One region of the Thiosocius teredinicola genome, then DNA from elsewhere that is predicted to be linked to it. Evidence: predicted binding sites of a transcription regulator. Region 1 holds the regulator's gene; the other holds the start of a gene.
The links. Region 1 encodes FNR, which switches genes on or off when oxygen is low (the NO sensors DNR and NnrR bind a similar motif). Its sites were predicted from a motif close to TTGATNTANATCAA; they were not measured.

Region 1 (16,075 bases):
ACCGCCCCCAACTGCGGGCCGGTCTTGAAGCCGCCGATGATACTGCAAACCGTGCACCGCCTCACCTTGATCTATGGTTGGGAACCCGTTTCAATCGACAGCATGGGCGATCCACCTGACACCCCCGAAAACGACGACAGCGACCTGTTTCAGACCGCGATGGGCGACGTTGAGCCGATCACGCCGGAGCAGGTCGAGCCGTACCGTAAGAAACGTCGCCCCGAGCCGCTCAACCTGCCGGTGGGCGACGAACAGGAAGACGAACTCGCCGACCTGGCGATCGAAACCGGCGAGTTCCTCGAGTTCCGCCGCCCGGGCATCCAGAACCGCCTGTTCCGCGACCTGCAGCGCGGCGTGATCGAACCCGAAGGCACGCTCGATCTGCACGGGCTGCGCGTGCACGAGGCCAAGCCGGCCCTGGTGCGGTTTCTGAACTACCACCGCGACATCGGTCGACGTTGCGTGCGCATCATCCACGGCAAAGGTCGCGGATCCGGCCAGCAGCCCGTACTCAAGCAGAAAACCAACCAGTGGCTGCGGCAGCGCGAAGACGTGCTGGCGTTCGCCACCGCACCGCGCTGGGACGGCGGCACCGGGGCGGTCTACGTGCTGCTATCGGGCAAGTTTCGTCGCACCGATTGATCCGACGCGCACAACCCGAATCCCGTTCCTCGCCACTCACCCGCAGTCGCCGAAGCGCTTGGCCTGCATCTTGCTGAATTCCGCTCAGAGAGAACGATGACGGAGATTCACCATGCTCGAACGTTACCGCATTGAAGCGCTTTCGCTGGCCGTGCTGACCGCGGTCGCCATTCAGGTTTTTGCCCCCGGCTCCGGCCTGATCGCGATCGTTTCGGGCTTTTTCCTGGTTCTTGGCGGCACATTGTTGACCGCGCTGATGAGCCACTCGGGCAGCTCGATCAAGATGCTGTGGCAACTGGTCGTGGATTTTCGCCGCCAGCCGAAGGACCTGGGCGACGACGAGCAAAGCCTGCAACGCTTCTTCCATGCGGCAAATGCTTTCCGCCGCGGCGAAATCCGGCCGGCCGAGGTCACCGCCCGCAAGATTGCCGAACCGGTGCTGCGACGCGGCACCCAACTCGTGCTCGACGGCTTTCCGCGCGAGCAAATCAGCCTGGCCCTGCAACGCCAGATCGCCGAAGAGCGCGACCAACTGCGCCACCCGGTCGACATGTTGCGCGCCATGAGCAACTACGCGCCGGCATTCGGCATGCTCGGCACCCTGCTCGGCCTGGTGCAGATGCTGTTCGGCCTGGGCTCGGGCGACCTGGGCAGTATCGGTGCGGCCACCGGATTCGCCATGCTGACCACCGTGTACGGCCTGGTGCTGTCGAACCTCGTGTTCAAGCCGCTTGCCAGCCAACTCGAACAACGCGGCCGCCGCGTGATCAACCGTCGCGTGGCCCATCTGCAGGCCATCATGATGCTGTTCGATCGCCAGCACGCCGAGCTGATCCGCGAGATGATGGATGAACTCAACGCGCTGCAGGATATGCAGAAGGTGTCGCTGCAACTGCAACTGGCGAAGGCACACGCCTGATGTCGCATTTCGACGCAGCCATCCCGTCCAACGGCCAGTCGCCGCTGGACGCGCTCAACTGGTACTCCTGGGATACCGAGAAGTCGGAAACCAGTTGGCTGCTCACCTATGTCGACGTACTCAGCATCATCCTGGTGGTAATGGTGGTGCTGCTCGGGCACACCGCGATCATGCAAACCGAGTTGATCGAGACCGAACCCGACAAGCGCCTGGCCGTGCCGGTCGAACCTGCCAAGGTGACTGCACCGGCGAAGCCGAAAACCGTAACGCGCCCACTACGCATCCCGCCGCCGCTGACGATCGAGCTGCCTGAAGATTCAGCGTCGCAGCCCGGCTTTCTGACCACCGCGGTGAACGAGCCGGTGACACAGATCGTCGAACCGCCGCTGGCCACGCCAGCAGCACCCCGCGAAACCATGTCGGACTTGCTGGCAACCACTGCCCTGCTCGATCTGCAATCGCCGATGTGGCTGCCCACCCCCGTAGCGGCGCCGGCGGCGCTCGACGAGCCACTGGCCCCATCGGCCGTAGCAGAGGCACCCGCCGACTCGGCCCAGACCCGCCTGGTCAATGCGATCGAAAACACCCTCGGCAACGAAGTCAGAATCATCCCGCAGGAACGCGGCGTTTCGCTGGAAATCGCCGAGGTGATCCTGTTCGACTCCGGCAAGGCCGAGCTGAAACCGCACGCCACACCCGTGCTGCAACAGATCGCGCTGTCGTTGAAAGAGACGGTCAACGCCGAGATCTCGATCGAAGGCCACACCGACAACCGTCCGATCCACCACGGTCGTTTCGCATCGAACTGGGAGCTGGCCGCGGCACGCGCGAATCAGGTTACGCACTTCCTGTTGAACGCCGGCCTGGATGCCGATCGTGTACGCTCGATCAGCTATGGCGATGCCAAGCCGATCGCCGACAACGCCACCGCGGCAGGTCGCGCCGCCAACCGCCGCGTAAATCTGCGCGTTGACTTTCTGTGAGTGCAGATACCGCTAGCTGATCGACGCTGCGCGCTGTGGCTCGCTGACCAACTCGCGCAACACCGATGTCGCATAGGCACCCGAGGTCAGGCCGAAGCTGAGGGCCAAGGCGTCGTCCTGCCATCGCCACGTCAGATCGTCGACGACCAGGCGTAGCGCGCGACGGTCTGCGTCGAGACCGAACCGCTGCAGTCCATCGATCCAATGCTGCCAGTCGGCCAGCGCCTGTTGCTCCAGCAGCAGCACTTCTCCAGCGGGTAGCAAGGCGCGACTCGAACGACCGCACAGCGGACCACTTGGATGGATATCGCGAACCGCTATCCGCTCCGCGATCGATGCATCGTCGGGATCGTGCATGAACTGGCGCATCGCACCGGCCAACAGCAACACGTCACCATCCATCGCTGCATCCCAAGTGCCGGCCGCAACACGCGCTGCAAGCACCTGGTTGAACAGCTGCGAACGCGCCGCGGACAACAGCAGGCTGCGCTGTTCGCGCTTCGGTTTGCGCCCACGTCCGGCAAACAGCGCATCCGCGCGGGCCAGGTTCTGTCCTTCGCGGCCAAAGCGCTGCGTACCGAAGTAGTTCGGCACACCGCTCTCACCAATCTGCCGCAGCCGTTGTTCCGCCAGATCGCGATCCCCGCCAACCGAATGCACGGTGATCTCGAAACGGTTGCCGCGCAGCGAGCCGCGGCGGATCTTGCGATTGTGACGCTGCGCATCGAGGATCTGCAGCGAGTCATCCTCGATCGAACGCCAATCAGGCGCCTCGCGACCGGGGAGTTGCACGGTGAAGTGTTGTGTCGTCACCGCATTGCGATCTTTCAGACCGGCATAGCCCACGGCGACTTGGCCGACACCGGCCAGCTTGGCCAACTCGCGCGCCACCTCGTGCGTGTTGCGTTCGCGTTTGCGCACGGTGAGAAACTCGTGCTCGCCGTCACCCGACGGACCATAGCCGAGCTCTTCGACAACGATGAAATCTTCGGGGGTTTGGCGTAGCACGCCGGTCACTACCGGACCGCCCAAGGCGTACGGCAGATCGCGTGTCGGGTCAGCAGAGAAAACAGTCTCGTCCATCAGATTTTGAGCAGCAGCACCACGGCGTGTGCGGCGATGCCCTCCTCACGCCCGGTAAACCCCATGCGTTCGGTGGTGGTCGCCTTGACGTTGACGGCATCGAGCGCAACGCCCATGTCTTGGGCCAGATGCTCGCGCATCGTGGCGATATGCGGTCCCATGCGTGGCGCCTGCGCAACGATCGTGCTGTCGAGGTTACCGACGCGCCAACCGCGCTCGGCCAAGGCATCGCGCACGCGGCGCAACAGCACGCGGCTGTCGATGCCACGATAGGCATCGTCACTGTCGGGGAAATGCTTGCCGATATCGCCCAGCGCCGCAGCACCCAACAACGCGTCGCATACGGCATGTATCAGCACATCGCCGTCCGAATGTGCCTCCAGCCCTTTGTCGTGATCGATTCTGACACCGCCGATCGTAACGAAGTCGCCCACACCGAACCGATGAGCATCATAACCGTGACCAACCCGCATGCTGTTCCCCTCATCAAACCGGGGCGATGATAGCACTCAGGGAGCGCTAAACTTACGAGATGCCGATCTTCGATACCCATTGCCATATCGATGTAGAAGACTTCGACGCCGATCGCGCCGAGGTGTTGCGCGCGGCACGCGCTGCGGGGGTGCAAGACATGCTGGTGCCGGGCGTACAGCGTTCGACGTGGCCTTCGCTGATCGCTTTGTGCGAGGGTGATCCGCATCTCCACCTGGCGCTGGGCATGCACCCGGTCTACTTGCAACAGCATCAGGATACGGACATCCCGGCACTGGTCGAGGCCGTGGAGCGGCATCAACCGATCGCCATTGGCGAGATCGGCCTTGACTGGTATGTCGACGGCCTTGATCGCAACAAACAGCAGGCACTGTTGGAGCGACAACTACAGGTTGCACAGGATGCCGGGCTGCCCGTGGTGCTGCATGTGCGTAAGGCGCACGATGCAATGCTGAACACGCTCAAGCGCTATCGTCTGACAGGCGGTTTCAGCCATGCCTTCAACGGCAGCCTCGAACAGGCACGGCGTTATCTGGACATGGGTTTTTGCCTGGGCTTCGGCGGCATGCTGACCTACGAACGTTCATCGCGCCTGCGCCGGCTCGCCACCGAGTTGCCAGTCGAGGCCATCGTGCTCGAAACCGATGCCCCCGATATGACGGTCGCGTCGCACCAGTACGAACGCAACAGCCCCGCTTACCTTCCCGACGTCTTAAAAACCTTGGCCGAGCTTAAGCAGATGAGCGAGGACGAGGTTGCCGCGCAGACGACAGCCAATGCCAAGCAAATACTGGGATTGATCTGAGCCGACCGCGAGCGGACGACTTCGGTATCGACGAACCGCGACTACCAGGGTTTGCCGTCGCGTTGGCGCTCAAGATAATAAGCGGCCAACGGCAGATCTTCAGGACGCGTGATCTTGATGTTGTCGGCCGAGCACTCGACCATGATCGGTTGGTGACCGGCCCACTCGATGGCACTCGCCTCGTCGGTCACCAACACGCCGGCTTCGAGCGCGCCGCGCATCGCATCGAACAAGGTGCCGAAGCGAAACATTTGCGGTGTGAAGGCATGCCACAGGTGGGTGCGTTCAACGGTGTTGAGAATGCGATCGGCCGAGTCGGTACGTTTCATCGTATCGCGCACCGGCATACCCAGCAGCCCGCCGATCTCCTGATCGCGCACCATGGAAACGAGATGATCGATGTCGTGTCGGCGAACGCAGGGCCGCGCCGCATCATGCACCAGCACCCAGTCGTCGGCCGCAGCACGCGGTTCGAGCGCCGCCAGCGCGTTCAACACGGAGAAACAACGCTCGGTACCGCCGGTAACCCGCACCAGGTCCGGATGGCCGGCAAACTCGCTGTCGTCCCACCAGCCGTCTTCTTCGCTAAGCGCCACATACAGGCCATCGACCATGGGATGCAGCAACAGGCGTTCGATGGTGTAATCGATCACGCTGCGACCGTTGAGGTCGAGATACTGCTTGGGGACCTTGCTGCCCATGCGACGACCGACGCCGGCCGCCGGCACGATGCACCAAAACGACGGTGCGCTCACGGCTTGCGGCTCTCGGGCGGAACCAACTGAAAGTAGGTCTCGTCTTTGCGGATCAAGCCGAGCTCGCTGCGCGCTCGCGCCTCGATCGCTGCCAGGCCTTCTTTGAGGTCATCGACCTCGGCCTGGAGCGTCGCGTTACGTTCTTGAAGATCTTCGAGTTCCGCGCGCTGGTCGGCGATCTGGCGCTTCAGCATCGCAACCTCGGCGAGGCTACCCTCACCGACCCACAGCCGGTACTGCAATCCCAGCAGCACCAGCAGCAGAACGCCAACCGCTACCTGAAGCTTCCAGCTCACAGCGCGCGGATCAAGAGTCAGAAGCAGGGAAACGCACTCTTACCGGCGTACTCTGCTTCATCACCGAGCTGATCCTCGATGCGCATCAACTGGTTGTATTTGGCCACGCGGTCGGAGCGCGAAAGAGAACCGGTCTTGATCTGACCGGTCGCGGTGGCGACCGCGAGATCGGCGATCGTCGTGTCCTCGGTCTCGCCCGAGCGGTGCGAGATCACCGCGCTGTAACCGGCATCGTGTGCCATGCCGATGGCTTCGAGTGTCTCGGTCAGGGTGCCGATCTGGTTGAACTTGATCAGGATCGAGTTGGCGATGCCCTTGTCGATGCCTTCCTTGAGGATCTTGGTGTTGGTCACGAACAGATCGTCGCCGACCAGTTGTACGCGCTTGCCGAGTTTGTCGGTCAGCAGCTTCCAGCCGTCCCAATCGCCTTCGTCCATACCGTCTTCGATCGAGATGATCGGGTACTGGTCGACCCAGCCGGTCAGGAAGTCGGCAAAACCGGCAGAGTCGAACGACTTGCCTTCCGAGGCCAGCACGTACTTGCCGTCTTTGTAGAATTCCGAGCTGGCGGCATCCAGGCCGAGGTAGATGTCGTCGCCGGGTTTGAAGCCGGCCTTGGTGATCGCTTCGAGGATGACCTCGATGGCCTCTTCGTTGGAGCGCAGGTCGGGGGCGAAACCGCCCTCGTCACCGACGGTGGTCGCCAGCTTGCGCCCGCCGAGTACGGATTTCAGTGCATGAAACACCTCGGCGCCGTAGCGGATGGCCTCGCGAATCGAGCCTGCCGCCACCGGCAGGATCATGAACTCCTGCAGGTCGACGCTGTTGTCCGCATGCTCGCCGCCATTGATGATGTTCATCATCGGTACCGGCATCTTGTAGGTGCCGCTACCCAGCGATTGATACAGCGGCATCGCCTTTTCCTGCGCCGCGGCATGCGCGGCAGCGAGCGACACGGCGAGGATGGCGTTGGCGCCGAGGCGCGATTTGTTGTCGGTGCCGTCGAGGTCGATCATGCGCCGATCGATGGCTTCCTGTCCGCCGACCTCCTGCCCCAGCAAGGCGTCGCGGATCTCGCCGTTGACGTTGCCTACCGCAGTCAAAACCCCCTTACCGAGGAAACGGTGCTTGTCGCCATCGCGCAGTTCGAGCGCCTCGCGCGAACCGGTCGATGCGCCGGAAGGGGCTACCGCCCGACCAATCGCACCGTCGGCGGTCAGCACATCGGCTTCGATAGTCGGGTTGCCGCGCGAATCGAGGATCTCTCGGGCGCGGATATCGATGATGTCAGACATGGGTACTCCTGAACTCAAAAAAATTCGTGGCAGAGCCGGCAGCCGCGCTGGAAGGCGCATGCTGCCGGCTCTCCGATAAACCTAGTCAACTGTCGGGTCGGCGACAGCGGAATGCCGTGTCAGCCGACGAGTTCCTGTTCGATAAAACCGCGCTGTTTGACGCAGCGGTCGAGCTCGACCAGGGTTTGCAGCAGGCGCTGCATTTTATCCAACGGCCAGGAATTGGGGCCGTCGGACATCGCGTTTTGCGGGTCCGGATGGGTCTCCATGAACAGACCGGCGATGCCGACGGCGACAGCCGCGCGCGCCAGCACCGGCACGTGTTCGCGCTGTCCGCCCGATTTATTGCCCATGCCACCGGGCTGCTGCACCGAGTGGGTCGCATCGAACACCACCGGACAACCGGTAGAACGCATGACGGCGAGACCGCGCATGTCGGAGATCAGCGTGTTGTAACCGAACGACACACCGCGCTCGCACACCATGATCTGTTCGTTGCCGGTGGCCTTGGCCTTGTCGACGACGTTGTTCATGTCCCACGGCGCGAGGAACTGGCCCTTTTTGATATTGACCGGCTTGCCCGCCTTGGCGACGCTCTGAATGAAGTTGGTCTGGCGACACAGAAATGCCGGCGTTTGCAATACGTCGACGACCGAGGCCACCTCGTCCATCGGCGTGTCCTCATGCACGTCGGTCAACACCGGCACGTTCAGTTCGGTCTTGACGCGTTCGAGGATGCGCAGGCCTTCTTCGAGACCAGGACCGCGCGGGCTGCTGTGCGACGAACGGTTGGCCTTGTCGAAAGACGATTTGTAGATGAAGGGAATACCCAGTTCGCTGGTGATGCCCTTGAGCGTTTCAGCAACCGACAGCGCCGATGCCTCGCTCTCGATGACACAGGTACCCGCGATCAGAAAGAACGGATGATCGAGGCCGACCTCGAAACCGCATAGATTCATGCTGAAACTGCCTCTTCGACGTTTTTATTGCGATGGGTAGCGGCTGCCTCGACGAACCCCTGAAACAGCGGATGGCCGTAGCGCGGTGTCGACGTGAACTCCGGGTGGAACTGGCAGGCGACGAACCACGGATGTGACGGAATCTCGATCATCTCGACCAGTCGTCCGTCGATCGATGTACCCGCCACTTTCATGCCGCTGTCCTCGAGATCCTGACGGTAGCCGTTGTTGAACTCGTAACGATGCCGATGACGCTCGCTGATGATGTCTTTGCCGTACAGCTTGCGCGTAATAGTGCCTTTGGCCAGTTTGCACTGCTGCGCACCCAGTCGCATCGTGCCGCCGAGATCGGCATCCGCCGCGCGTTGCTCAATCGAGCCGTCGGCGTTCAGCCATTCAGTGATCAGCGCGATCACCGGATAAGGCGACGCCGGATCGAACTCGGTGCTGTGCGCACCTTCGAGTTTGGCAACATGACGTGCAAATTCGATGACAGCGACCTGCATCCCCAGGCAGATGCCCAGATAAGGGATGCGGTTTTCACGCGCATACTGCGCCGCGGCGATCTTGCCTTCCACGCCTCGCTCGCCAAAGCCGCCCGGCACCAGGATCGCGTCCATATCCTTCAGCGTACCGATGCCGTCGCTTTGCAGGGCCTCGGAATCGATATAGTGGATATTGACCTTGTGGCCGGTCTTGATGCCGGCATGGATCAGCGCTTCGTTGAGCGACTTGTACGATTCGGTCAGATCGACGTACTTGCCGACCATCGCGATATCGACTTCGCCTTTCGAATGATCCAGGCCATCGACGACCGCCTGCCATTCGCTCAGATCGGCCGGCGGCACATCGAGGCGCAGTTGATCGACGACGATCTCGTCCAGGCCTTGCGCATGCAACAGCAACGGGATGCGGTAGATGCTGTCGGCGTCGACTGCCGAGATGACGGCGCGCTCAGGCACGTTGGTGAACAGCGCGATCTTGCGGCGCTCACCGTCGGGCACGGGACGGTCGCCGCGGCACACCAGCACATCCGGCTGGATACCGATCGAACGCAGTTCCTTGACCGAGTGCTGCGTCGGCTTGGTCTTGATCTCACCCGAGGCCGCGATGTACGGCACCAGCGTGAGGTGCATGAACAAGGCGTTCTCGCGCCCCATCTCGACGCCCATCTGACGGATGGCCTCGAGAAACGGCAGCGATTCGATGTCACCCACGGTACCGCCGATCTCGACCAGCGCAACGTCGGCATCGGCCGAACCGCGGCGCACGCTTTCCTTGATCTCGTTGGTGATGTGCGGAATGACCTGCACGGTACCGCCGAGGTAATCGCCACGGCGCTCCTTGCGGATCACGTTCTCGTAGATCTGGCCGGTCGTGAAGTTGTTGTTGCGTCCCATCGTGGTACGGATGTAACGCTCGTAGTGCCCCAGATCGAGGTCGGTTTCGGCACCGTCGTCAGTGACGAATACCTCACCGTGTTGAAACGGGCTCATCGTGCCCGGGTCGACGTTGATATAGGGATCCAGCTTGATCATCGTGACCTTGAGGCCACGCGCTTCGAGCAAAGCGCCAAGCGAAGCAGAGGCAATACCTTTGCCTAGGGACGACACAACGCCGCCCGTAATAAAAATGCATTTAGCCATGGGCCGGAGGGCTCAAAAAGGAGGTTGCAACGGACGGGCTTAAACGGTACCAGAGAGCCCCTCTGCACTCAATCACAAATCGCGACCGGGTTTAACTTCTGGGAACTTGATCAGGATCAGAGGCAGTGTCAATTTGCCCTTATATTCCAACGTTTTAGCGGCAATTCGCCGGTTTTGGCGCTAGTGGCAGCCAATGCATTGGTCTATATTCAGTCTTGCTCGGGAAGGAACGATCCCGACTCCGTGCCGACGACTCATCTCCCCGGCAGTGCCATGAGTCCCGTCGACGCAGGGAGGCTCACCTCACTCACACAAAAGCTCACTCAAGGAGTTAACGAAATGCGGAAGTTCGCAAAAGCACTTAGCGCTGCGCTCGTCGCCGGCGCAGCTGCATTAACCATGTCATCGGCTAGCGCCTGGTGGGGTGGCGGCCCCTGGGGCGGCGGTGGCCCGTGGGGCGGCAACAACTGGGACAACAACTACAACCGCGGTTACGGCTACGGCAACACCTCGGGCTGGGGCGACGGCTGGGGCTCGGGCGATGCCGCCGGCGCCGGTGATTTCAGCATGAATATGAGCGGCCGCGGCAACACCAATATGCGTGGCTACGGCAGTGGCTACGGCTACGGTGACGGCTATGGCCGCGGTTACAACTACAGCGCCCCCGGCTGGGGCGGCTACGGTTACGGCCCCGGTTACGGCGGTTACGGCCCATGGGGCGGCGGTTACGGCCCCGGCTGGGGTGCTCCGGTAGCACCGCCTGCGGCCCCCGCAGCACCGGCCGCGAGCGAATAAGCTTCTCGCTCGAGCACCAAAGCCCGTCCCGTCGTGGACGGGTTTTTTTTGCGCGTCTCTTTCTACCTAACTAAGGTTATTGATCAAGGTCAAAAAAATTCGCACAATCACAGTGCAGTTTCCGATCAACCCTCAGGGAACCAACAAAGGCATTCACCTTGGCTGAGAAGAACGTCATTTCACTCGATAAAATCAAGGTTGCTTGTCGTGATTGCAGCCTCTCCATGCTGTGCCTCCCCATGGGCCTGAGACCGGAGGATGTCGATCGTCTGGATGCGATCGTCAAACGTAATCGACCGCTGCAACGCGGCGATCACCTCTTCCGCTCGGGCGAACCGTTCCGCAATCTGTACGTTGTCAAGACGGGGGCGGTCAAAACCTATACGCAGACCAATGACGGCGATGAACAGGTCGTCGGCTTCCATCTGCCCGGCGAGGTGCTGGGCATGGATGCGATCCAGGAAAATCTGCACGGCTGTAGCGCGCGTGCACTCGAAACCACCGCAATCTGCGAGCTGCCCTTCGAGCGGCTTGAAGACCTGGCCTCCAACATCCCCAGCCTGCAGCACCAGATGTTCCGTCTGCTGAGCAAAGAGATCAGCCAGGACGCAGAGATGATGACGCTGCTCGGACGCAGCACGGCTGAAGAGCGGGTTGCCTCGTTCCTGCTGAGCCTGTCCGACCGCTTTCATCGACGTGGTTTCTCGGCGTCGGATTTCTTCCTCAGCATGTCACGCCAGGAGATCGGCAGTTATCTCGGCCTGGCGCTGGAAACGGTGAGCCGGCTGTTTACCCGCTTCCAGGAGGAGAAGATCCTCAAGGTCGAGCGCAAACACGTGCAGATCCTCGATCTGGAACGACTGCGTTCCATGGTTACGCATCAAACCCATTGCGAGCGTCATCGCGCAAGACCATCAAATTGATCTAGCTCAATTTGAAAGCGACAAAAATCATTGCGATGTGGGTCTGCGACACCCAGTTGACCCACATCAAAGTAGCGACTCCTTATTAACAATTAGTGTGCGCCCCAGATCGGTTGGTTCCGTGTTGAAACCAACCGATGGTTTTTTCACTTGGGAGACGCGTAATGGAGTCACAGACCACCTACAACTACAAGGTCGTGCGCCAGTTTGCGGTGATGACGGTTATCTGGGGCATCGTCGGGATGCTCGTCGGCGTTATCGTCGCGGCTCAGCTGGCCTTTCCGACACTCACCGATGGTATTTCGTTCCTCAGCTACGGCCGCCTGCGTCCGTTGCATACGAACGCTGTCATATTTGCCTTCGGCGGTTCGGCCTTGTTCGCCACGTCGTACTACGTGGTGCAACGCACCTGTCAGACCCGGCTGTTCGGTGGTCCGCTGGCCTCCATCACCTTCTGGGGTTGGAACCTGATCATCGTACTGGCTGCCATTACGCTGCCCCTGGGTATCACCAGCGGTAAGGAATACGCCGAACTCGAATGGCCGATCGACCTGCTGATCGCCGTCATCTGGGTGATCTACGCGATCGTATTCTTCGGCACGGTCGCCACACGTAAGGTCAAGCACATCTACGTAGCCAACTGGTTCTACGGTGCTTTCATCCTGACGATTGCGGTACTGCACATCGTCAACAGCGCGTTCATCCCGGCCACCCTGACCAAGGGCTACAGCTTCTACCCCGGTGCCATCGATGCGATGGTCCAGTGGTGGTACGGCCACAACGCCGTGGGCTTCTTCCTGACCACTGCGTTCCTCGGCATGATGTACTACTTCGTACCGAAGCAGGCCGGTCGCCCCGTCTACTCGTACCGTCTGTCAGTCGTCCACTTCTGGGCACTGATCTCGACCTACATGTGGGCCGGTCCGCACCACCTGCACTACACCGCACTGCCCGACTGGGCACAGTCGGTCGGTATGATCTTCTCGCTGATCCTGCTGGCACCGTCCTGGGGCGGCATGATCAACGGCATCATGACCCTGTCGGGCGCCTGGCATAAGCTGCGCACCGACCCGATCCTGAAATTCCTGATCGTTTCGCTGTCGTTCTACGGCATGTCGACCTTCGAAGGTCCGATGATGTCGATCAAGACCGTCAACGCGCTGTCGCACTACACCGACTGGACCGTGGGCCACGTGCACTCGGGTGCGTTGGGTTGGGTTGCGATGGTATCGATCGGTTCGCTGTACTACCTGATCCCACGTATGTTCGGTCGGGTTGAGATGGCGAGCATGAAGCTGGTCGAGTTGCACTTCTGGACGGCCACCATCGGCGTTGTGCTGTACATCGCTGCCATGTGGATCGCCGGTGTCATGCAAGGCCTGATGTGGCGTGCAGTTAACGCCGACGGCACCCTGACCTACTCCTTCATCGAATCGGTGGAACGTACCTATCCGTTCTACTACGTCCGTCTGCTCGGCGGGGCCATGTTCCTCGGCGGCATGCTGTTGATGGCCTACAACGTCTGGAAAACGGCCTCGCAGGGCCGTGTAGCCGACGCTGACGATGCCATTCCGGCACCGGCAGCCCACTGATAAGAAAGGAGTACCGAAAATGTCACATGAAGTCGTTGAAAAGAACGTCGGCCTGCTGGCGATCCTGGTAATCCTGGTTATCAGTGTCGGCGGCCTGGTCGAAATCGTCCCGCTGTTCTTCCTCACGGAAACCACTGAGCCGGCGCCTGGCGTCACCAAGTACAGTGCGTTGCGTCTGGAAGGTCGGGATATCTATGTCCGCGAGGGTTGCTACAACTGCCACTCGCAGATGATCCGTCCGTTCCGTGCGGAAACCGAGCGTTACGGTCACTACTCGGTTGCGGGTGAGTCGGTTTACGACCACCCCTTCCAGTGGGGATCGAAGCGCACCGGTCCGGACCTGGCCCGCGTTGGCGGTCGCTACAGTGACGATTGGCACTACGCCCATCTGAACGACCCACGCGACGTGGTGCCGGAGTCGAACATGCCTTCCTACTCATGGTTGAGCGACAACAAACTGACCGGCAATGACACTGCCGCGAAGATGAAGGCACTCAACATCGCGATCGGTGCGACCTGTCCGAAATGCGAGCTCTACAGCGAGCAGGACATGGCGGATGCCCAGAAGCAAGTGGCTGAAAAAACCGAGGCGGAAGCACTCGTTGCTTATCTGCAAGGTCTGGGCCTCGCTTCCAAGCAGTGGTGATCGTTATGGAACTTAACGATCTGCGTGCATGGCACACCGTCGTCCTGCTGATCTGTTTCATCGGGATCGTATTTTGGGCCTACAGCAAACGTCGTAAGCGTGATTTCGACGAGGCCGCAAACCTGCCCTTTGCCGACGAGAAAAAGCACCGGGCATCGATTGAGAAGGAGAATCTGTCATGAGCAGTTTCTGGAGTGGTTGGATTATCGTACTTACCGTCGGCAACATCCTCGCCTGTCTGTGGCTCGTCTGGTGGACCATGCGTCGCCGTACCGACGAGGCGGCGCAAGGTGACGTTACCGGTCATACCTGGGATGGCGATCTGCAGGAATACAACAACCCCCTGCCCCGTTGGTGGCTGTGGCTGTTCTACATCACCCTGATCTTCGCCGCCGGCTACCTGGCCTTGTATCCCGGCCTGGGCAAGTTCCAGGGCATCTGGGGCTGGTCATCGGGCAACACGCTGGGCTCGATCGAAGGTTCGCAGTACCAGGGCGAGATGGCGCAGGCCGCCGAGAAGTACGACCCGATCTTCAAGAAGTTCGCGGCCGTCGCAGTGACCGATCTGGCGGGCAAGCCGGAATACCAAGAAGCGCGTGAAATGGGCAAGCGTCTGTTCCTGACCTACTGCATGCAGTGTCATGGTTCGGATGCCGGCGGAACGCCGGGCTTCCCCAACCTGACCGACGGCGACTGGCTGTGGGGCGGTAGCCCTGAGCAGATCAAGATGTCGATCGCCAGTGGCCGCAACGGCGTGATGCCGGCGCACGCCCACATCGGCGACGACAAGATCGACCAGGTCGCCAGCTACGTCGAGAGCCTCTCGGGCCGCAACGTGGACGCCGCCAAGGCCGAAGCCGGCAAAGAGGTGTTCATGAGCGTCGGCTGTATCGGCTGCCACGGTGTCGACGGCACCGGCAACCAGATGCTCGGCGCGCCGAACCTGACCGACAAGGTCTGGCTGTATGGCGGTAGCGCAGGCGTTATCAAGCAGACCCTGACCAAGGGCCGTGCCGGCGTCATGCCAGCTCACAAGGAGCTGCTGGGCGACGAGAAGGTGCACCTGCTGACCGCTTACGTCTATAGTCTGTCGAACCAATAAGCGGTACCCTGGCCCTGGCCCCTCGGAAAACGTCGATAATGCGATTTATCAACGACTTCCGCGGGGGTTCAGGGCCAAAATTCAACGGCTATTTCTCTCCTTAGGCGCCCTTCAGCATCGGCTCCACCCGGGAGTTGTAGCTGAACGATGACCAAAGTCGGACACCACTGTCCGGCGCGACCTAAGGAACCCAGCATGTCTACCCTGCCAGCTACTGAGCAAGACAAAAATCAGCTGCCGGTTGTTCAGCAGATCGTTTCCGTCATGTGGCCGTCGTTCCTTACCGCGAGCCTGGCCACCATCATCTTCTTCACCCTGTTCGATCCGACCGAACTGGGCATGATCGGCGGCTTTCCGGATATCACCCGGATGGGCGGCTATACCATCGGCTTCTTTTGTTTCTGGTTGCTGACGTCGATGAGCTGCGCGCTGACTTGCTATTTCCGCCGACCCACACATCGGCAGAACATGCCCAAATCCAACTAAACGCCCTGACCACGGAACCGCAGACGATGTCGCAGCCTGCCGAAAACAACAACGATTCCGCGCTCGAGTCCGATCTCTATAAGAAGCGCGAGAAGATCTATCCGCGAGAGGTGCACGGCATCTTTGCCGCACTGCGCCTGGCGGCCATGGGGGTGTTGCTCGGCATCTACTACGGTACGCCATGGATCAACTGGGACGGTCACCAGGCGATATTGTTCGACCTGCCGGCGCGTAAGTTCTACATCTTCGGCCTGACCTTCTGGCCGCAGGATTTCTTCTACCTGTCGATGCTGCTGATCCTCGCAGCGATCTCGCTGTTCATGTTTACCGCGCTCGCCGGACGCTTGTGGTGCGGCTATGCCTGTCCGCAGACCGTGTGGACCGAGATCTACATGTGGATCGAGCGCAAGATCGAAGGCGGATCGAAGAAACAGAAGAAACGCGACCAGGGGCCGAAAGACGCATCGTATTACAGCGTCAAGGCAGCCAAACACGCGGCATGGTTGGTGTTCTCTCTGTGGACGGGTTTCACCTTCGTCGGTTACTTCACGCCGATTCAGGAGCTGTGGACCAGCTTCATCGGCTGGAACCTGGGCCCCTGGGAAACCTTCTGGATCTTTTTCTACGGCTTCGCCACCTACGGCAACGCAGGTTTC
Region 2 (16,075 bases), 1.8 Mb from region 1:
CATTGTCGAATGGCTACAAGTTTGAAGTGGGTCCGACCAGCGGTAAGAAGGTCGCCATCATCGGTGGCGGACCGGCCGGTATGGCAGCGGCCTATCAGCTGCGTCGCAAAGGTCACGCTTCGACCGTCTTCGAGTCGCAGGCTGAACTCGGCGGCATGATGCGTTACGGCATCCCCAACTACCGTATTCCGCGCGACAAGCTCGCCGGCGAAATCCAGCGCATTCTGGACATGGGCGACATCGACGTGCGCACCAATACCCGCGTTGGTAAGGATGTGACGGTCGAGGAACTCGAGAAAGACTTCGATGCCATCCTGTGGGCTGTCGGCTGCTGGACTGGTCGTGGCCTGCCCGTGGCGGGCTGGGAAAACACGCCGAACTGTGTGTCGGGTGTTGCGTTCCTCAAGGCCTTCAACGAAGGCCGCATGAAGGTCACCGCATCCAAAGTTGTATGTGTCGGTGGTGGTGATACCTCGATCGACGTCGTTTCGGTTGCGCGCCGCCTCGGTCATATCGAGCAGACCAACCCGACTGATCGCCCTGAGCTGGTGGTCAACGATGGCTTTGTCGCACATGACACGGCGGTCACCGCGGCTGCGCAAGGCGCCGAGGTCACGCTGACCTCGTTGTTCCCGAAGAGCAACATGACGGCTGCCGAGCACGAAGTTCACGACGCGCTTCACGAAGGTGTAACCATCCTTGATGAGGTTATGCCGGTTGAAGTGATCCTCGGCGACGACGGACGTGCCACCGGTCTGAAGATTGCACAGTGCCAGATGGTCGACGGTCGCCCGACGCCGGTTGAAGGTACCGAACAGGTGCTGGAAGCTGACCTCATCGTGTCGGCGATCGGCCAGGGTGGCGACCTTGGCGGTCTCGAGGTTCTCGACAATGGTCGTGGCCTGATCAACGCGGATAGCTTCTACCAGGTCCCGGACCGTGAGAAGCACTTCGTCGCTGGCGACATCATTCGTCCGCACCTGCTGACCACGGCGATCGGCCAGGCATCGGTTGCCTCGGATTCGATCGACGAATACCTGCAGCACAAAGAGCACAAGAAGCGTCCGAAGGTTGATGTCCATCACTTCGACCTCGACAAGAAGCTGGAAGAGGCCGGATTGGCCCCCGACCACTTCGACGCGATTGAGCGCGGCGACATGCGCGGTACTTCGAGTGGCAACTGGGCAGTGCACAACTACGAGGATCGCTCGTTTGCAGAAGTCATTCCGCACGATGAGCTGTTCTTGGGTCACTTCGCCTACACGCCACGCATCGCGCGTAAAGAAGAAGTGCCGTCGGCTGACGATGTGCTGGGCCACTTCCACGAGCGCCTGATCGGCCTCGACGAAACGCAGGCCGCGGAAGAAGCCAAGCGCTGCATGAGCTGCGGTATGTGCTTCGAGTGTGACAACTGCGTGATCTTCTGTCCGCAGGATGCCGTATACCGCGTCAACAAGAAGGAAGCGACCACAGGTCGTTACGTCGCGACCGACTACGCGCGTTGCATCGGCTGCCACATCTGTTCGGATGTCTGCCCGACCGGCTACATCAAAATGGGTCTTGGCGAGTAAACCAAACCAGCAGGGGCCGCAGTGGCTATGAAAGGTAAGTTTGGCTTGGGTCTGGTCATGGCATTGTGCCTGACCCTGTTCGCAGGGTTCGGCGCTCCGCATGCCGGTGAAGGTATCGAAGGCAGCTCTAAAGCGGCCAAACTGGATGCCTGTGTTGAGCCCACCGACTATATGCGTCGCAATCATTTCGAGTTGATCAAGCATCAACGCGATATCACGGTGCATGAGGGTGTGCGTGCCACGGATTACAGCCTGGCCGGTTGTGTCGACTGCCATGTGCGCAAAGATGCACAAGGTCAGCACGTCCCGGTCAACGCGCCCGGTGAGTTCTGTTCGGGGTGTCATCAATACACCGGTGCCACGCTGGACTGCTTTACCTGTCATGCCACCAAGCCTACGGGGAATGGACAATGAGTCAGCAGACTGACCATTTGGCCGACAAGGCGCGCCGTCAATTTCTGACCAAGGCAACCGGCGTCGCTGCGGCGACCGTGGTTGCGCCCGGCGTATTTCTGCACTCGGTCGGCAATGCCGCACCGCGTGAAGAGCCGGTAAACGATAGTGTTCGATGGGGCATGTTGATCGACACCAGCAAGTGTGCAGACGGTTGCAATGACTGTGTTGCCGCATGCGACAAAGAAAATGGTCTCGATCAGCTGATCAAGCCGGAGGGGGCTAGTGAAGAGCAGTGGGATATGCAGCGTCCGCGCTGGATCCGCTCGGTCAAACTGAAAAATAATCTGACCGGCCGAGTCACTACACTGCCGATGATGTGTCAGCACTGCGAACATCCGCCGTGCGTGGATGTCTGTCCGACGGGCGCTTCGTTCCGTCGGGCAGACGGCATCGTCATGGTTGACCGTCATACTTGTATCGGATGCCGCTATTGCATGATGGCCTGTCCGTACAACGCGCGTTCTTTTATCCACGAGAACGTGCAACTCAAGCCGACGGCGACGCCGCGCGGCAAAGGTTGTGTCGAGAGCTGCAATCTGTGCGTCCATCGCCTGGACAACGGGCTCAACACAACGGCTTGCCAAGAAGCTTGTGACAAGGGCGCCATCGTATTCGGTGATCTCAGGGATCCTGAAAGTGCTGTTTCGCAGGCGTTGGCCAAGTACCCGGCAGTGCAGATTCGCGCTGACCTGAAGCTGAACACTGGCGTTCGTTATACCGACGTCTGATCGTTTTCCGGAGAGTTATTCGGCAATGAAGAAGATTCACTACCGCGAATGGGGCATCGACAGTCCGCGTTACTGGGGACTGCTGGCGGTATTGGCGGCGATCGTGGCGATCGGCGGTTTTGCGACCTTGTTCATGGAGCACGAAGGTCACTGGGTAACCGGCATGACCAACCAGATCGTCTGGGGCACGCCGCACGTGTTCGCGATCTTTCTGATTGTCGCTGCATCCGGTGCATTGAACGTTGCGTCGATCGGCTCCGTGTTCGGACAGAAGATGTACAAACCGTTGGCGCGGTTGTCGGGGCTGATGGCGATCACCTTGCTGGTGGGTGGGCTGATCGTGCTCGTGCTCGATCTTGGCCAGCCGAGCCGTCTGATCGTGGCAATGACGACTTACAACTTCAAATCGATCTTCGCCTGGAACATCTATCTGTATGTCGGTTTTATCGCAATTGTCGCGGTGTACCTGTTTACAATGATGGAACGTAAGGCCAACGATTACAGTAAAGGCGTGGGTGTGCTGGCTTTCGTCTGGCGTCTTGCGTTGACCACTGGTACGGGTTCTATCTTTGGCTTCCTCGTCGCCCGTCAGGGTTACGATGCCGCGATCATGGCGCCGATGTTCATCATCATGTCGTTCGCCTACGGCCTGGCGCTGTACCTGCTGGTGCTGATGTTCACGTTCAATACGGATTCGCGCCCGCTTGGCGACAAGCTGATCCGTCGCCTGAAAAACCTGCTCGGTGTGTTCGTTGCAGCGATCTTCTATTTCACCGTGGTTTACCACCTGACCAATCTCTACGGCACCGAAAACCACGCCTACGAGGCATTCATCCTGCGCGACGGTGGTGTGTATACCTGGACGTTCTGGATCGGTTGGGTGTTGCTCGGCATGATCGCTCCGATGGGTATCCTGTTCCATCCGGCACTCGGAATGCAGCGCGGTGCGATCACGATTGCGGCGCTGTTGGTGGTCCTCGGTGGTCTGTCGGCGATCTACGTCATTGTTATCGGTGGTCAGGCATTCCCGATGAGCATGTTCCCCGGCTACACGGTTGTCGAATCGGGCTACTACGACGGCGTCAACGGCATGGCCCGGCATTACTCACCGTCGCTGCCGGAGTTCCTGCTTGGGCTGGGTGGGTTTGCCTTGGCTTTGCTGGTGACTTTTATCGGCGTGCGCATCATGCAGTTCCTGCCGTCGTCCCTGTCGGACGATGTTACCGACCCGCACCATGCAAGCTGATCGACTGAACTTCTAATGAATGGAGGCGGGGCGGCTGATACAGTCGCCCCGTTTTCGTTTGTGGGCCGCCCATGAAGCACCTCTACCTCTCTGCAGCACACAAGTCGTCGGGCAAGACGACGCTCAGTATCGGTCTGTGCGCTGCACTGCGCGAAGCGGGTGACGTCGTCCAGCCTTTCAAGAAAGGGCCCGACTATATCGACCCCTTGTGGCTCGAGCAGGCGGCGGGGCGCGCTTGCTACAACCTCGATTTCTATACGATGGAGCGCGAAGAGATCAGCGAACTGTTCGCGGCCAAGATGCAGGGTGCCGATTTCGGGTTGATCGAAGGCAACAAAGGCCTCTATGACGGCCTGGCGCTGGACGGAAGCAATAGCAACGCCGCGTTGGCGGCACAACTGGATTCGCCGATTATCCTGGTGCTCGACAGCCAGGGCATGACACGTGGCATCGCGCCGTTGATTCTCGGCTACCAGGCGTTCGACCCGTCGATCCACATCGTCGGTGTGATCCTCAACAAAGTCGGTGGCAGCAGGCACGAGGCAAAGCTGCGCGCGGTGATTGAGCATTACACCGATGTCCGGGTGGTGGGAGCGGTGCAACGCAGCGATGAACTCGTCATCAACGAGCGTCATCTCGGTCTGGTGCCGAGCAACGAACTGCAAAGCAGTCAGGCGCACATTGGGCGGATGGCGCAGATCATTCGCGACCAGGTCGACCTCGATGCGGTGCGCGGCCTGGCGGGTGAGTCCGAACTCGCTATGCCATCGTCGCCGGCGGTCGATCAGCCGCCCGGCCGTGATCCGGTGCGGATCGCCTTTGCGAAAGACTCCGCGTTCGGTTTCTACTATGCGGGCGATCTGGATGCACTGCGTGCCGCAGGTGCCGAGCTGATTCCCTTCAGCCCGCTGTTGGACTCGCAATTACCCGACGCCGATGGCCTGTTTTTGGGTGGTGGATTCCCGGAAACCCACATGAACGCACTGCAGGAGAACGCCTCCATGCGCAACGCGGTCGCGGCGTTCATCGAACGCGACGGCCCCGTATACGCAGAATGTGGAGGGTTGATGTATCTGTGCGACCGCCTGACCTGGGACGGAAACACGCGTAAAATGGTCGGCGTGATTCCGGCATCGATCACGATGCACCCTAAGCCGCAAGGGCGCGGCTATGTCAGATTGCGCGAGACGGGCGCCCACCCATGGCCGCTGTCTGTCGACGGGCGCGAAGCGATATCGGCGCATGAGTTTCATTATTCCGCGTTGGATCGCGTACCCGAAGGGATGCAGTTTGCGTACAAGGTCGAGCGTGGGTACGGGCTCGACGGCATACATGATGGGATCGTGTACCGGAATCTGTTGGCGAGTTATGCGCACCTTCGCGATACCCGTTCGCACCCCTGGGCGGATCGCTTCGTCTCGTTCGTGCGCGAACGTCGGAACACCGCCTGAACGGCGCTGTATCCGACGCACAGGAGAGGTAATAAGAGATGTTCAAGGTAACTCCACAGGCCGCCGAGCAGGTCAAATCAGCCGCAGAGCAGGGCGGTACTGCCGGTATGGCGTTGCGTTTGGCAGCCCAGCAGCGACCCGATGGCAGCATCGACTACCGCATGGGATTCGATGAGGTTACCGAAGACGATATCCGATTCACCTCAGAGGGCGTACAGATCGTGATTGCGCCCGAATATGTCCCCCTGCTCGACAGCGCCACGCTGGATTTCGTCGAACTCGAGCCGGGCGAATCGCAGTTCATATTTCTCAACCCGCAAGACCCCACCTACGTTCCGCCTGAACGGGGCTGAACACAGCGCCGTCGTCGCACGGCTTCGTGATCATGGAACTCTCGTCTCAAGACACGCTGCGTTTGAACGTGTTGCTGGCCAATGCGCCGCAAGCGATACGCATCAACGAATCCACGATGACGGTGTATGGGCTGTCGGAGAAGGGTGAGGCGCAGATCCAACTGAACCCGACAGGACGCGAGGAACAGTACCTGAAGCGGGTGAAGGAACTGTTGTCCGGACACGTGCTGGGTTCCCCCGGCGGCTATCCCGTGTATCTGCAGCGTTGGACCCGCATGGGCCAGATGCGCGACGACAGTCTCGAGCAACTGCTGCTGCTCGGCGAGCCGGAAGCGGTGGTCGCCGCCGTGTGTGCGCCCGGTCTCACCGACGAACTGGCGCGCCGTGCCTGGTGGGCGATGGAAGACGCGAGCAATGCGCGCCATATGTTGCGCAAGCAGGCGGTGGTCGACGGTGGCATGGGACCGGTGCTGGCGGCGTATCTGGTCGAGCACCTGCCGTTTGAGACAGAGGCCGAACAGCAGATCGAGACGGTCTTCCTGGTATTGCAGCCGGGACTGCTCGATCACGAGCAGATCGATGGCCTGTGGCGCAAGGCGCAGCGCAAACCCGCCTATTACGTTGGCTTCCTCGCTGCGCGCCCGCGCATCCTGCCGTTGGAAACCCGGGCGCATCCGCTGCACGCCCAGGTGACCGACCGGCTGGCGCAACTGGCCGCATCGGGCAACTCGGTTGCAGCACTCCTGGATTTTGTTTTGTCGGCCGCCGGGCAGGCGTTTGTCGAGACGGTCTTCAAGATCTTCGACAAGCCCTCCAACCAGGACGTGGTGAATCTCACCCTGGACACGATCGCGGTCAATTTCGCCGGCGCCAGACCGGAAGGTCGCATCGACGCTACGCTCGAACAACTGCAGGCAGAAGCCACAGGCTGGGTCGAGGCCGATCCGGCTGCCGGCGCGCTGTTGCAGGTGCCGGAGGTCGATGCGGAGGTGGTGTGCGCGCTGCGGATATTGTCAGGTTTGAGCTACGGCGTGGTGCGCCCGGTGTTCGGCGACAGCACGGCGATCGGCAGCCTGATGCGGCGCAAAATCCAACCGGTTATCGCCCCGCTACTCGAAGAATTTGGCAGATTACGGGCCAAAAATACCCCCTAATCGATTGAATACTGACCACAAAATAACTTAGCTTTTTACTCTGGTTTGAAGCGGCTATACTTCTTTCGAGATATCCCATTTGGGGGGTATTCAATCCGGAGGAGCTATGGATCGTTTGTTGAGTCTCTCGCAAGCCGCACGCATGGTCGGTGTACCGCGGCGGTTGTTGCAGCAACACATCCAAGAGGGGCGCATCAATGCGTTCGAGGGCCACATCCGCATGTCCGAGCTGCATAAGGCCTATCCGGATGCGGACTCGGACCGGTCGGGGATGGTGGAGAAGGTCAAACGCATCCAGGAGGCGGCCGTTTTCAAGGCGACCCGGGACGGCGGGCGGGCCAATGTCGACCACCTGGCCAGCGAACTGCAGCGGGCACGGGTGGAGATCGCCCGGCTTCAGGACGAGGTGGACAGCTACCGCCAGTTTGCCGCCGAGGCCGAAGAGCGTTTGCTGAGCCTGCAGGAACAGTGCGACGCACGCCAACAGATGATGCTCGGAACCTTGGTCGGTTGGTTCATGAACCAGACCAAGCAACGCGAAAAGCACTGATATTCCGCGTTGCCTGACCGTTCGCGCTTGGCGTCGCGCCGTGCCGGCGCTACAGTCGTGCACGCATGTCCAGCAGAATCCTCGTCAGACCCTCGGGCCACGCTTTCGAGGCCGAACCCAGCGAAACGCTTCTTCAGGCAGGCCTGCGTGCCGGCCTGAACCTCGACCACAGTTGCGCCAACGGTAGCTGTGGCGAATGTAAGGCGCGCCTGATCGAAGGCCGGATCGAGCCCGCCTGCCACCATGATTTCCGCCTGACCGAAGCCGAAAAGCAGGCCGGCGTTTTCCTGTTGTGCAGCAACCGCGCCGACGGCGATGTCGAGATCGAGGCGCACGAGGCGGGAACGGCGGCAGAGATCGCCGAACAGCACGTCAGAGCCAAGGTCAGCAAGGTGGAACAGTTGCAGGACGACGTCGTGCAACTGACGGTGCGAGCGCCGCGCAGTGGCGGCATGAGTTTTCTCGCGGGGCAGGGCGTCTTGCTGCGTTTCGATGGCATGAAACCGCAACTGCTGTCGATCGCCAGTTGCCCCTGCGATGCGATCCAGCTTCGGTTTCATCTGCGCCGGCACGCCGGTGATGCCTTCAGCGATTTCGTATTCAACCGGCTGCGTAAGGGGCGCGAGGTGATTCTGCAGGGCCCGGTCGGGGGCTTCACCTTGGATGAAGACTCGACGCGGCCGATGGTGATGGTGGCTTGGGAGTCCGGATTTGCGCCGATCAGCAGCCTGGTCGACCACGCGATACAGAAAGACGAGAACCGCTCGATCGATCTGTACTGGCTATCGTCGATACCGCGCGGCCACTACCTTTCAAACTATTGTCGCGCGTGGCGTGATGCCCTCGATGACTTTCGCTATCACTCGATTGACCTCGAACCGGCCGGCGACGACCGGATGGAGCACGTAGTGCAGCGTCTCGTGCGGCAACACGCACAGGGCGCATCACACGATTTCTATCTGGCAATGCCGGGTGCTAGCCTGCGCAACATTCATGCTGCACTGACTGAGGCCGGGGTGCCGGGCGCGCAAATTCACTGTCAGGCGCAGGAAAAGCCCTGATCTCAACATCGAATGCGGTGGCGGTGCCGGCGATCCTCAACCGACGCGGTTCAGCACCCTGCGCCGGAAGCGCACCCCAAGCCGTTCACAGCGTTGTTCGCACGCAGCGATGTCGACGCCATCGAGCCCGTCGATTGCCGTGGCGGTGACATCGTTGATATACCGCGGCGCCAAGGCTGTGAAATCGAGTACGTCCTGATAAGAGCCCTTCAGCTGCGGCCGACAATGACGGTCGTATACCGTTTCGTTTTGTGCATTCAGGGAGATCGACAGTGCGTCGATGTACCGGCTCAGTTCGGGCAGCACGTTGCGCTTGTGCACGCGGTTGGCGAGACCGTCGGTGTTGACGCGCACCCGGCCACCGCGCGATTTGATATATCGCGCCGTTTCCAAAAGTATTTTTAAGCGCAACGTGGGTTCGCCGAAGCCGCAGAACACCACCTGCTCGTAGCGGCAGGGGTCGTCGATCGATGCGATGATCTCGTCGAGGTTGGGCCGATGGTCGAGCGCAAGATCATAGTCGTGCACCTGGTGTGAGCCATTGAACTTCGGGCAGAAGGCGCAGCGCAGTGTGCAGCGGTCGGTGATATTGAGATACAGGCTGTCGCCGATCGTGTAGCTAAGAGTTTGTTCGGTCATTGCGCGGGTACAGCAGCGATCTCTGCAATGTAACCGTTTCGTCGCGGCATCGCTTGATGGCGATCAACCAGCATGCCGGGCGAGGGTGCGAAAAGGCGGGGCAGGAGCCAGCCGTCGGCGTTGAACCGCCGACGGCTGAAACCTTGATCAGAGGGTGGCCAGCCAGTTGGCGATGGCTTCGATTTCCTCATCGCTGACGGCCGCCATGATGCCTTTCATCGCGGCGGTCTGGCCGTTGTTGCGCGCGCCGCTCTTGATGTCTTTCATCTGCTGGATCAGGTAAGCCGCATTCTGGCCGCCGATCTTCGGATACATCGGGGTAATCGGGGCATCACCGTTTGCGCCGTGGCACGACATGCAGGTCTTGCTCTGGTAAAGCTGTGCACCATCCGCCATTGCGCTGCCGGCGCCGAACACCATACCTACTGCCACTACGGCGCCGAAAAGCGATTTTTTATTCATCATTCGAGATTTCTCCATAAGGATCGGTTTTTGTCGACTTAGATAAAGGGGCGCAGCCCCGTGGGTATCCTGATACCAATTTACGACTGATTGTTTGATCGTCTTCGCACGGTAAGGGTTCCCGGCAAGGTGGACATGAGTCCGCCAAGTCGTCCCCAGTCAGCCTTATTAGCGCTTAACTATGCAGTAAACGTCCTTGAGCGGCAAACCATCTCAGCGGGAACCGCGCACCCGGCAATGCCCGCCACAATCGGGTCGGTCGAAAATGGCCGGTTTTTGACGTTTTTGCCTCGTGAAACGGTCGTGTGCCGGCCTTGGACGGCGCATGCTGAGGGGGCCGGGCGTCGAGACAACGCCGTGCAGCAGCGCCGCGCCGGCCTCGACACGCCTTGGCGGTTGTAGCCGCCGGGCTAGTCCCGAAAATACGCCGACTTTCGGCAACTTTGGGAAGCGCCTGCGCATATTCTCATTTCAGCAGACGATGATGCCGTACGTGCTGAATAGTCGTTCCTGCCATCACCATCAGAGGCTTGCTGTCGGCCCTGATCGCCATGATCGCCGCCAAAAAAGCTGACCAATTGACGTTGGTCAACTGCCAAGAGTCTGGTCTTGAGCGAGATCAAGTTTCTGCGCCTGCGCTGGTTCTAGCCTTCACTCATTGCCACCGGCCCAGACTTTTTGCCATCACCTTCATGACAGCAATCGACACTTCCCGTCGAGCGTTCTTGCGCGGCGAAGCCCGGATTGCCGACGCCGGTACCCGCATGCCGTTTGCCGTTGCAGCGTTTGCCGACCAATGCCGTCGTTGCGACGACTGCATCAAGGTGTGTGAAGAAGGCATCCTCGTTCAGGGCGATGGTGGTTTTCCCAGCGTCGACTTTGCACGTGGCGGCTGTACGTTTTGCGGTGACTGCGCTCGGGCTTGTACCCATCAGGCGCTCGACCCCGCCGTAGCGCCGGCGTGGTCGCTGATCGCTGTGGTCGCCGAAGACTGCGTGGCCCGCAACGGGGTTACCTGCCGGTCTTGCGGCGAGGTTTGCGAGGCAAGGGCCGTTCGCTTTGCCTTGCGGGTGGGTGGTCCGGCGGTGCCGGCCATCGATGCCGCCCAATGTACCGGCTGCGGATTTTGCGTGGCTGTATGTCCAACACAATCTATTCAGATGAGGGAAGCGGCGTGAGTGAGTACCACGTGTGTGGCGTGTTGTTGATGTCGCGGCCGGAACAGGTGGCCGTGATCGCGCGGGCCCTGGATGAGATGCCGGGCGTTGAACTGCATGCCAACGACGGCGGGCGCATGGTCGTGACGGTGGAAGGGGCCCGTTACAGCGATTGTGCCGACACCATGACGGCATTGGCCACGCTCGATGGCGTTGCTTCTTCCTCTCTCGTTTATCACCAGATCGATACCGAAGACACTTCGGAGGAGTCCGAACAATGAAACAGACACGCCGCGACTTCATCAAGACCAATGCGATCGCAGCCACCGCGGCCGCGGCAGGCATCACCATTCCGGGTGTTTCAGCCGTTGCGGCCCCGGCGGACAGTACGATTCGCTGGGACAAAGCTGCATGTCGTTTCTGCGGCACCGGCTGTTCGGTACTGGTTGGTACAAAGGAAGGCCGCGTGGTGGCCACGCAGGGTGACCCGGATGCGCCGGTCAATCGTGGCCTCAACTGTATCAAGGGCTACTTCCTGTCGAAGATCATGTACGGCAAGGATCGCCTGACCCAGCCCTTGCTGCGCAAGCGCAACGGCGTATATGACAAAGAAGGCGATTTTGAACCCGTCTCGTGGGACGAAGCGTTCAACACCATGGCCGACAAATGGAAAACGGCGATCAAGAACGATCTGGCCGCGAACCAAGGAAAGCCGCCCGAAGAACTCGTTTCGAGCGTGGGCATGTTCGGCTCTGGTCAATGGACGGTCTGGGAAGGCTATGCGGCGTCCAAGCTGTACAAGGCCGGCTTCCGCTCAAACAACATCGATCCCAACGCCCGCCACTGCATGGCGTCGGCCGTCGGCGCGTTCATTCGCGCATTCGGCGCCGATGAGCCGATGGGCTGCTACGACGATCTCGAACATGCCGACGCGTTCGTGCTGTGGGGATCGAACATGGCCGAGATGCACCCGATTCTGTGGTCGCGCCTGACCGATACGCGCCTGACCAAGCCGGGGTGCGAAGTGCACGTGCTGTCGACGTTCGAGCACCGCAGTTTCGAGCTTGCCGACAACGGCATGATCTTCAAGCCTCAGACCGACCTGGCGATCCTCAACTACATCGCCAACTACATCGTGCAGAACGATGCGGTTAACTGGGACTTCGTCAATCAACACGTCAACTTCACCAAAACGCCGACCGACATCGGTTATGGCCTGCGCCCCAACGATCCACGCGAGCAGGCGGCGAAGAACGCCGGCAAAGGCAAACTCGCCAAGATCGATTTCGAGGAATATAAGAAAACCCTCGAGCCCTACACGCTGGAGTACGTATCCGAGCTTTCCGGTGTGCCGGCGGATCGACTCGAGGCGCTGGCCAAGATCTACGCCGATCCGAACAAGAAGGTCGTGTCGTATTGGACCATGGGCTTCAACCAGCACGTACGCGGCGTTTGGGTGAACGGTCTCTGCTACAACGTGCACCTGCTGACCGGCAAGATCTCCGAGCCCGGCAACGGTCCGTTCTCGTTGACCGGTCAACCCTCGGCATGCGGTACCGCTCGCGAGGTGGGTACCTTCGCGCATCGCCTGCCGGCTGATCTTGTCGTCAAGAAAAAGCCGCACCGCGACTTCGCTGAAAAGGTCTGGCGACTGCCGGAAGGCACCCTGCCGGGTAAGGTCGGCTATCACGCGGTATTGCAGAGCCGTATGCTCAAAGACGGCAAACTGAACTGCTACTGGGTTCAGTGCAACAACAACATGCAGGCCGGTCCGAACATCAATGACGAGATCTATCCGGGCTGGCGCAATCCGAAGAACTTCGTGGTGGTTTCCGACCCGTACCCGACGGTGTCCGCTACTGCTGCCGACCTGATCCTGCCGACGGCGATGTGGGCCGAGAAGGAAGGCGCCTACGGCAACGCCGAGCGCCGCACGCAGTTCTGGCGCCAGCAGGTCAAAGCGCCGGGCGAGTCTCGCTCCGACGTATGGCAGGTGGTCGAGTTCTCGAAATACTTCAAGGCCGAAGACGTGTGGCCCGACGACCTGTTGGCAAAGATGCCCGAGTACCGTGGCAAGACCCTGTTCGACATCCTGTATGCCAACGGCCAGGTCGACAAGTTCCCGAAAGAAACTGTCACCGACGATCGCGGCAACGCCTACGACAACGATGAGATGGAACACTTCGGTTTCTATCTGCAGAAGGGGCTGTTCGAGGAATACCGCATCTTCGGCACCGAAGGGCCGAAGAAAGGTCACGACCTTGGCGAATTCGCGGCCTATCACAAGTCGCGCGGGCTGCGCTGGCCGGTGGTCAACGGCAAAGAGACCCTGTGGCGCTATCGCGAGGGCTACGACCCGTTTGTCGAAAAGGGCAAGGGCATCCAGTTCTACGGCAATGCCGATGGTCGCGCCAATATCATCACCGCGCCCTACGAGCCGCCGGCCGAGGCGCCGGATGCAGAATACGATCTGTGGCTGACCACCGGCCGCGTGCTAGAGCACTGGCATTCCGGTTCGATGACGCGTCGCGTTCCGGAGTTGTATCGCGCCGTGCCGGATGCCGTGGTCTACATGCACCCCAAGGATGCTGAAAAGCGCGGCTTGAAGCGCGGCATGTCGGCCAAGATCACCAGTCGTCGCGGCGACATTGTGTGCCGTGTCGAAACGCGTGGACGCAACAAGCCGCCGGAAGGCCTGGTGTTCGTTCCCTGGTTCGATGCCAGCCGCCTGGTCAACAAGCTCACGCTCGATGCCACCGATCCGCTGTCGAAGGAGACCGACTTCAAAAAGAACGCGGTCAAGGTCGAGGTCGCATAGCGGTACCGGGCGTATCCAGGCAGTCAGCGAGATAGGCAATGGCAAAGGGTAAAGACCAGCACGGCAAGGTCGATCCGGCGCGGCGTCGGTTTCTGACCGATACGCTGCGCACCGCGGTCGGTGTCGGCCTGGTGGCGATGACGCTTGGCGTCTATCAGCGCCAGGCGCGCGCCTTGCCGGCTACTGCGATCCGTCCGCCCGGCGCCGGTGATGAGCAGGCGTTTCAGGCTGCCTGCGTGCGCTGTGGTCTGTGCGTTCGTGATTGTCCGTACGACACCCTGAAACTGGCGCAACTCGGCGATGAGGTTGCCCTGGGCACACCCTATTTCCATGCTCGCGACATTCCGTGCGAGATGTGCGACGACATACCGTGCGTGAAGGCCTGCCCGACGGGTGCGCTCGATCCCGCTCTCACCGAGATCAATGCAGCCCGCATGGGACTGGCTGTTGTGGTCGATCAGGAGGCCTGCATTGCGTTTCAGGGTTTGCGCTGCGAGGTGTGCTTCAACGTGTGCCCGGTGCGCGGCAAGGCGATTACGTTGAACTACCAACACAACGACCGCAGCGGCAAACATGCCTTGTTTATTCCGGTGGTGCATTCGAAAGATTGCACCGGCTGCGGCAAGTGCGAGAAGTCGTGCATTCTCGAAGAGGCGGCGATCAAGGTGTTTCCGCTGGCGCTGGCCAAAGGCATGCTGGGCAAGCACTACCGTCTTGGCTGGGAGCAGAAGGCCGATGCCGGCAAGGCGCTGGTGACGCCGGACGCCCCGCACCAATACAACCTGCCTGAAGGTATGCGATACGAACACGGTGGCAAAGGCCTGGTGCCAGAGCAGCAGCCGGGCCAGCAGGGCGTGCCACCGTTCTCAGATAACCCGCTCGATACCCTCAATCGCAAAGGAGGGTTGTGATGAAACCCGGCGAGCGTCCTGGGCAAGAGGCGATTGCCAGCAAGGGGTGGATCGGTGCGCACCGTTATCTGATCCTGCGGCGTTTGAGCCAGCTCGGCATCCTGGCGCTCTTTATGGCCGGCCCCTGGCTCGGCTACTGGATCGTGAAAGGCAATCTGGCATCCAGTCTCACCCTGGATACACTGCCGCTGACCGATCCGTTGGTCGCATTGCAGATGCTGTTCGCCGGACATTTGCCGGAAGCCGCCGCGTTGACCGGGGTGTTCATCGTGCTGGTGTTTTATCTATTGGTCGGCGGGCGCGTCTATTGCAGTTGGGTTTGCCCGATCAATATCGTGACCGATACCGCCGAATGGCTGCGCATGCGTTTGAATATCAAGAGCGGTGCGCAGCTCTCAGAGAAGGCAAGGTACTGGTTGCTGGGTGCGATTCTCGTCGTTTCCGCGATCAGCGGCAGCATCGCCTGGGAGTTGATCAATCCCGTGTCGATGGTCTACCGCGGACTGATCTTCGGCATGGGTTTGGCTTGGGGCGTGGTCGCGGCCGTGTTCCTGCTCGACCTGTTCGTCGGCCGGCGTGCCTGGTGTGGCCATTTGTGCCCGGTTGGGGCGTTTTATGGCCTGCTCGGCGAGGGCGCTGTGCTGCGCGTGGCCGCCGTGAAGCGTGAGGAATGTGACGACTGCATGGATTGCTTTGCGGTGTGTCCGGAGCACCAGGTGATCAAGCCGGCATTGAAAGGGGCGGACAAAGGCCTCGGTCCGATCATAGCTTCGGGGCACTGCACGAACTGCGGGCGCTGCATCGATGTGTGTACCCGTGACGTATTTACCTTTACCACGCGTTTTTCACATCCGGCTACGGTTCCGGCAGCCGTGAATAACGAGCGCGATGCGCCGCGGCGTTCGCAACCTGAGATAACGAAAGCCGAAAGACAATCGGCAGGATGAAGAAAGATGACTATCGATCAATACAGCAAGTTAGGTGGCTCGCTATGAAGAACCCGCTATCACTATTTTACCTGTTGGTTGTTGCCTTGTTGTTCGCTTCGAGTGCCGGCGCCGAGGTGAAGTCGCTGCGCGGCGATGCGGCCGTTGATTCCAACGCAGACACCCAGGCGGCTGAACTCAAAACCTATTACAAGGATCATCAGCCATTGCAGCGCGATTACCTGCAACAACCGCCGCTGATCCCACACCAGATCGACGGATACATCATCAACGTCAAGCACAACAAGTGTTTGAGTTGCCATAGCTGGAAGAACTACCGCGAGCACAACGCAACCAAGATCAGCCAGACGCACTTCGAAAGTCGCGATGGCGCCGTGTTGTCCAACGTCTCGGCTCGGCGCTATTTCTGTACCCAGTGTCACGTTCCGCAGGTCGATGCCAAGCCGCTGGTCGAGAATACCTTCCAGCCGGTCGACACCATGCGAATGAACTGAGCGGTACTGCGGGGAGTTAGGAATGACCTATAAACAAAAGGCCGGTGGTTTTGCGCTCGGCGCATTGCTGATCGCCT

Region 2: a site for FNR is predicted at 9,263-9,276, ahead of B1781_RS05400 (TatD family nuclease-associated radical SAM protein). Genes of this name have one in related genera too.

Annotation. Positions count from the first base shown of each region.
Region 1 covers NZ_CP019936.1:2,910,211-2,926,285, forward strand. The annotation lists gene B1781_RS13875 (Smr/MutS family protein) at 37-642, shown strand; gene B1781_RS13880 (motility protein A) at 755-1,561, shown strand; gene B1781_RS13885 (OmpA family protein) at 1,561-2,544, shown strand; gene truD (tRNA pseudouridine(13) synthase TruD) at 2,557-3,627, opposite strand; gene ispF (2-C-methyl-D-erythritol 2,4-cyclodiphosphate synthase) at 3,627-4,100, opposite strand; gene B1781_RS13900 (TatD family hydrolase) at 4,160-4,924, shown strand; gene ispD (2-C-methyl-D-erythritol 4-phosphate cytidylyltransferase) at 4,966-5,679, opposite strand; gene ftsB (cell division protein FtsB) at 5,676-5,975, opposite strand; gene eno (phosphopyruvate hydratase) at 5,993-7,270, opposite strand; gene kdsA (3-deoxy-8-phosphooctulonate synthase) at 7,390-8,229, opposite strand; gene B1781_RS13925 (CTP synthase) at 8,226-9,875, opposite strand; gene B1781_RS13930 (sulfur globule protein CV1) at 10,275-10,670, shown strand; gene fnr (fumarate/nitrate reduction transcriptional regulator Fnr) at 10,829-11,593, shown strand; gene ccoN (cytochrome-c oxidase, cbb3-type subunit I) at 11,758-13,185, shown strand; gene ccoO (cytochrome-c oxidase, cbb3-type subunit II) at 13,205-13,831, shown strand; gene B1781_RS13950 (cbb3-type cytochrome oxidase subunit 3) at 13,837-14,013, shown strand; gene ccoP (cytochrome-c oxidase, cbb3-type subunit III) at 14,010-14,933, shown strand; gene B1781_RS13960 (hypothetical protein) at 15,129-15,419, shown strand; gene ccoG (cytochrome c oxidase accessory protein CcoG) at 15,446-16,075, shown strand, end outside.
Region 2 covers NZ_CP019936.1:1,100,313-1,116,387, forward strand. The annotation lists gene B1781_RS05355 (NAD(P)-binding protein) at 1-1,571, shown strand, start outside; gene B1781_RS05360 (hypothetical protein) at 1,599-1,985, shown strand; gene dsrO (sulfate reduction electron transfer complex DsrMKJOP subunit DsrO) at 1,982-2,755, shown strand; gene nrfD (NrfD/PsrC family molybdoenzyme membrane anchor subunit) at 2,781-4,001, shown strand; gene B1781_RS05375 (cobyrinate a,c-diamide synthase) at 4,073-5,452, shown strand; gene B1781_RS05380 (HesB/IscA family protein) at 5,491-5,805, shown strand; gene B1781_RS05385 (sulfur reduction protein DsrS) at 5,838-6,959, shown strand; gene B1781_RS05390 (hypothetical protein) at 7,066-7,509, shown strand; gene B1781_RS05395 (2Fe-2S iron-sulfur cluster-binding protein) at 7,575-8,570, shown strand; gene B1781_RS05400 (TatD family nuclease-associated radical SAM protein) at 8,607-9,209, opposite strand; gene B1781_RS05405 (c-type cytochrome) at 9,357-9,674, opposite strand; gene napF (ferredoxin-type protein NapF) at 10,202-10,849, shown strand; gene B1781_RS05415 (chaperone NapD) at 10,846-11,109, shown strand; gene napA (nitrate reductase catalytic subunit NapA) at 11,106-13,646, shown strand; gene napG (ferredoxin-type protein NapG) at 13,685-14,557, shown strand; gene napH (quinol dehydrogenase ferredoxin subunit NapH) at 14,557-15,504, shown strand; gene B1781_RS05435 (nitrate reductase cytochrome c-type subunit) at 15,549-15,998, shown strand; gene B1781_RS05440 (NapC/NirT family cytochrome c) at 16,021-16,075, shown strand, end outside.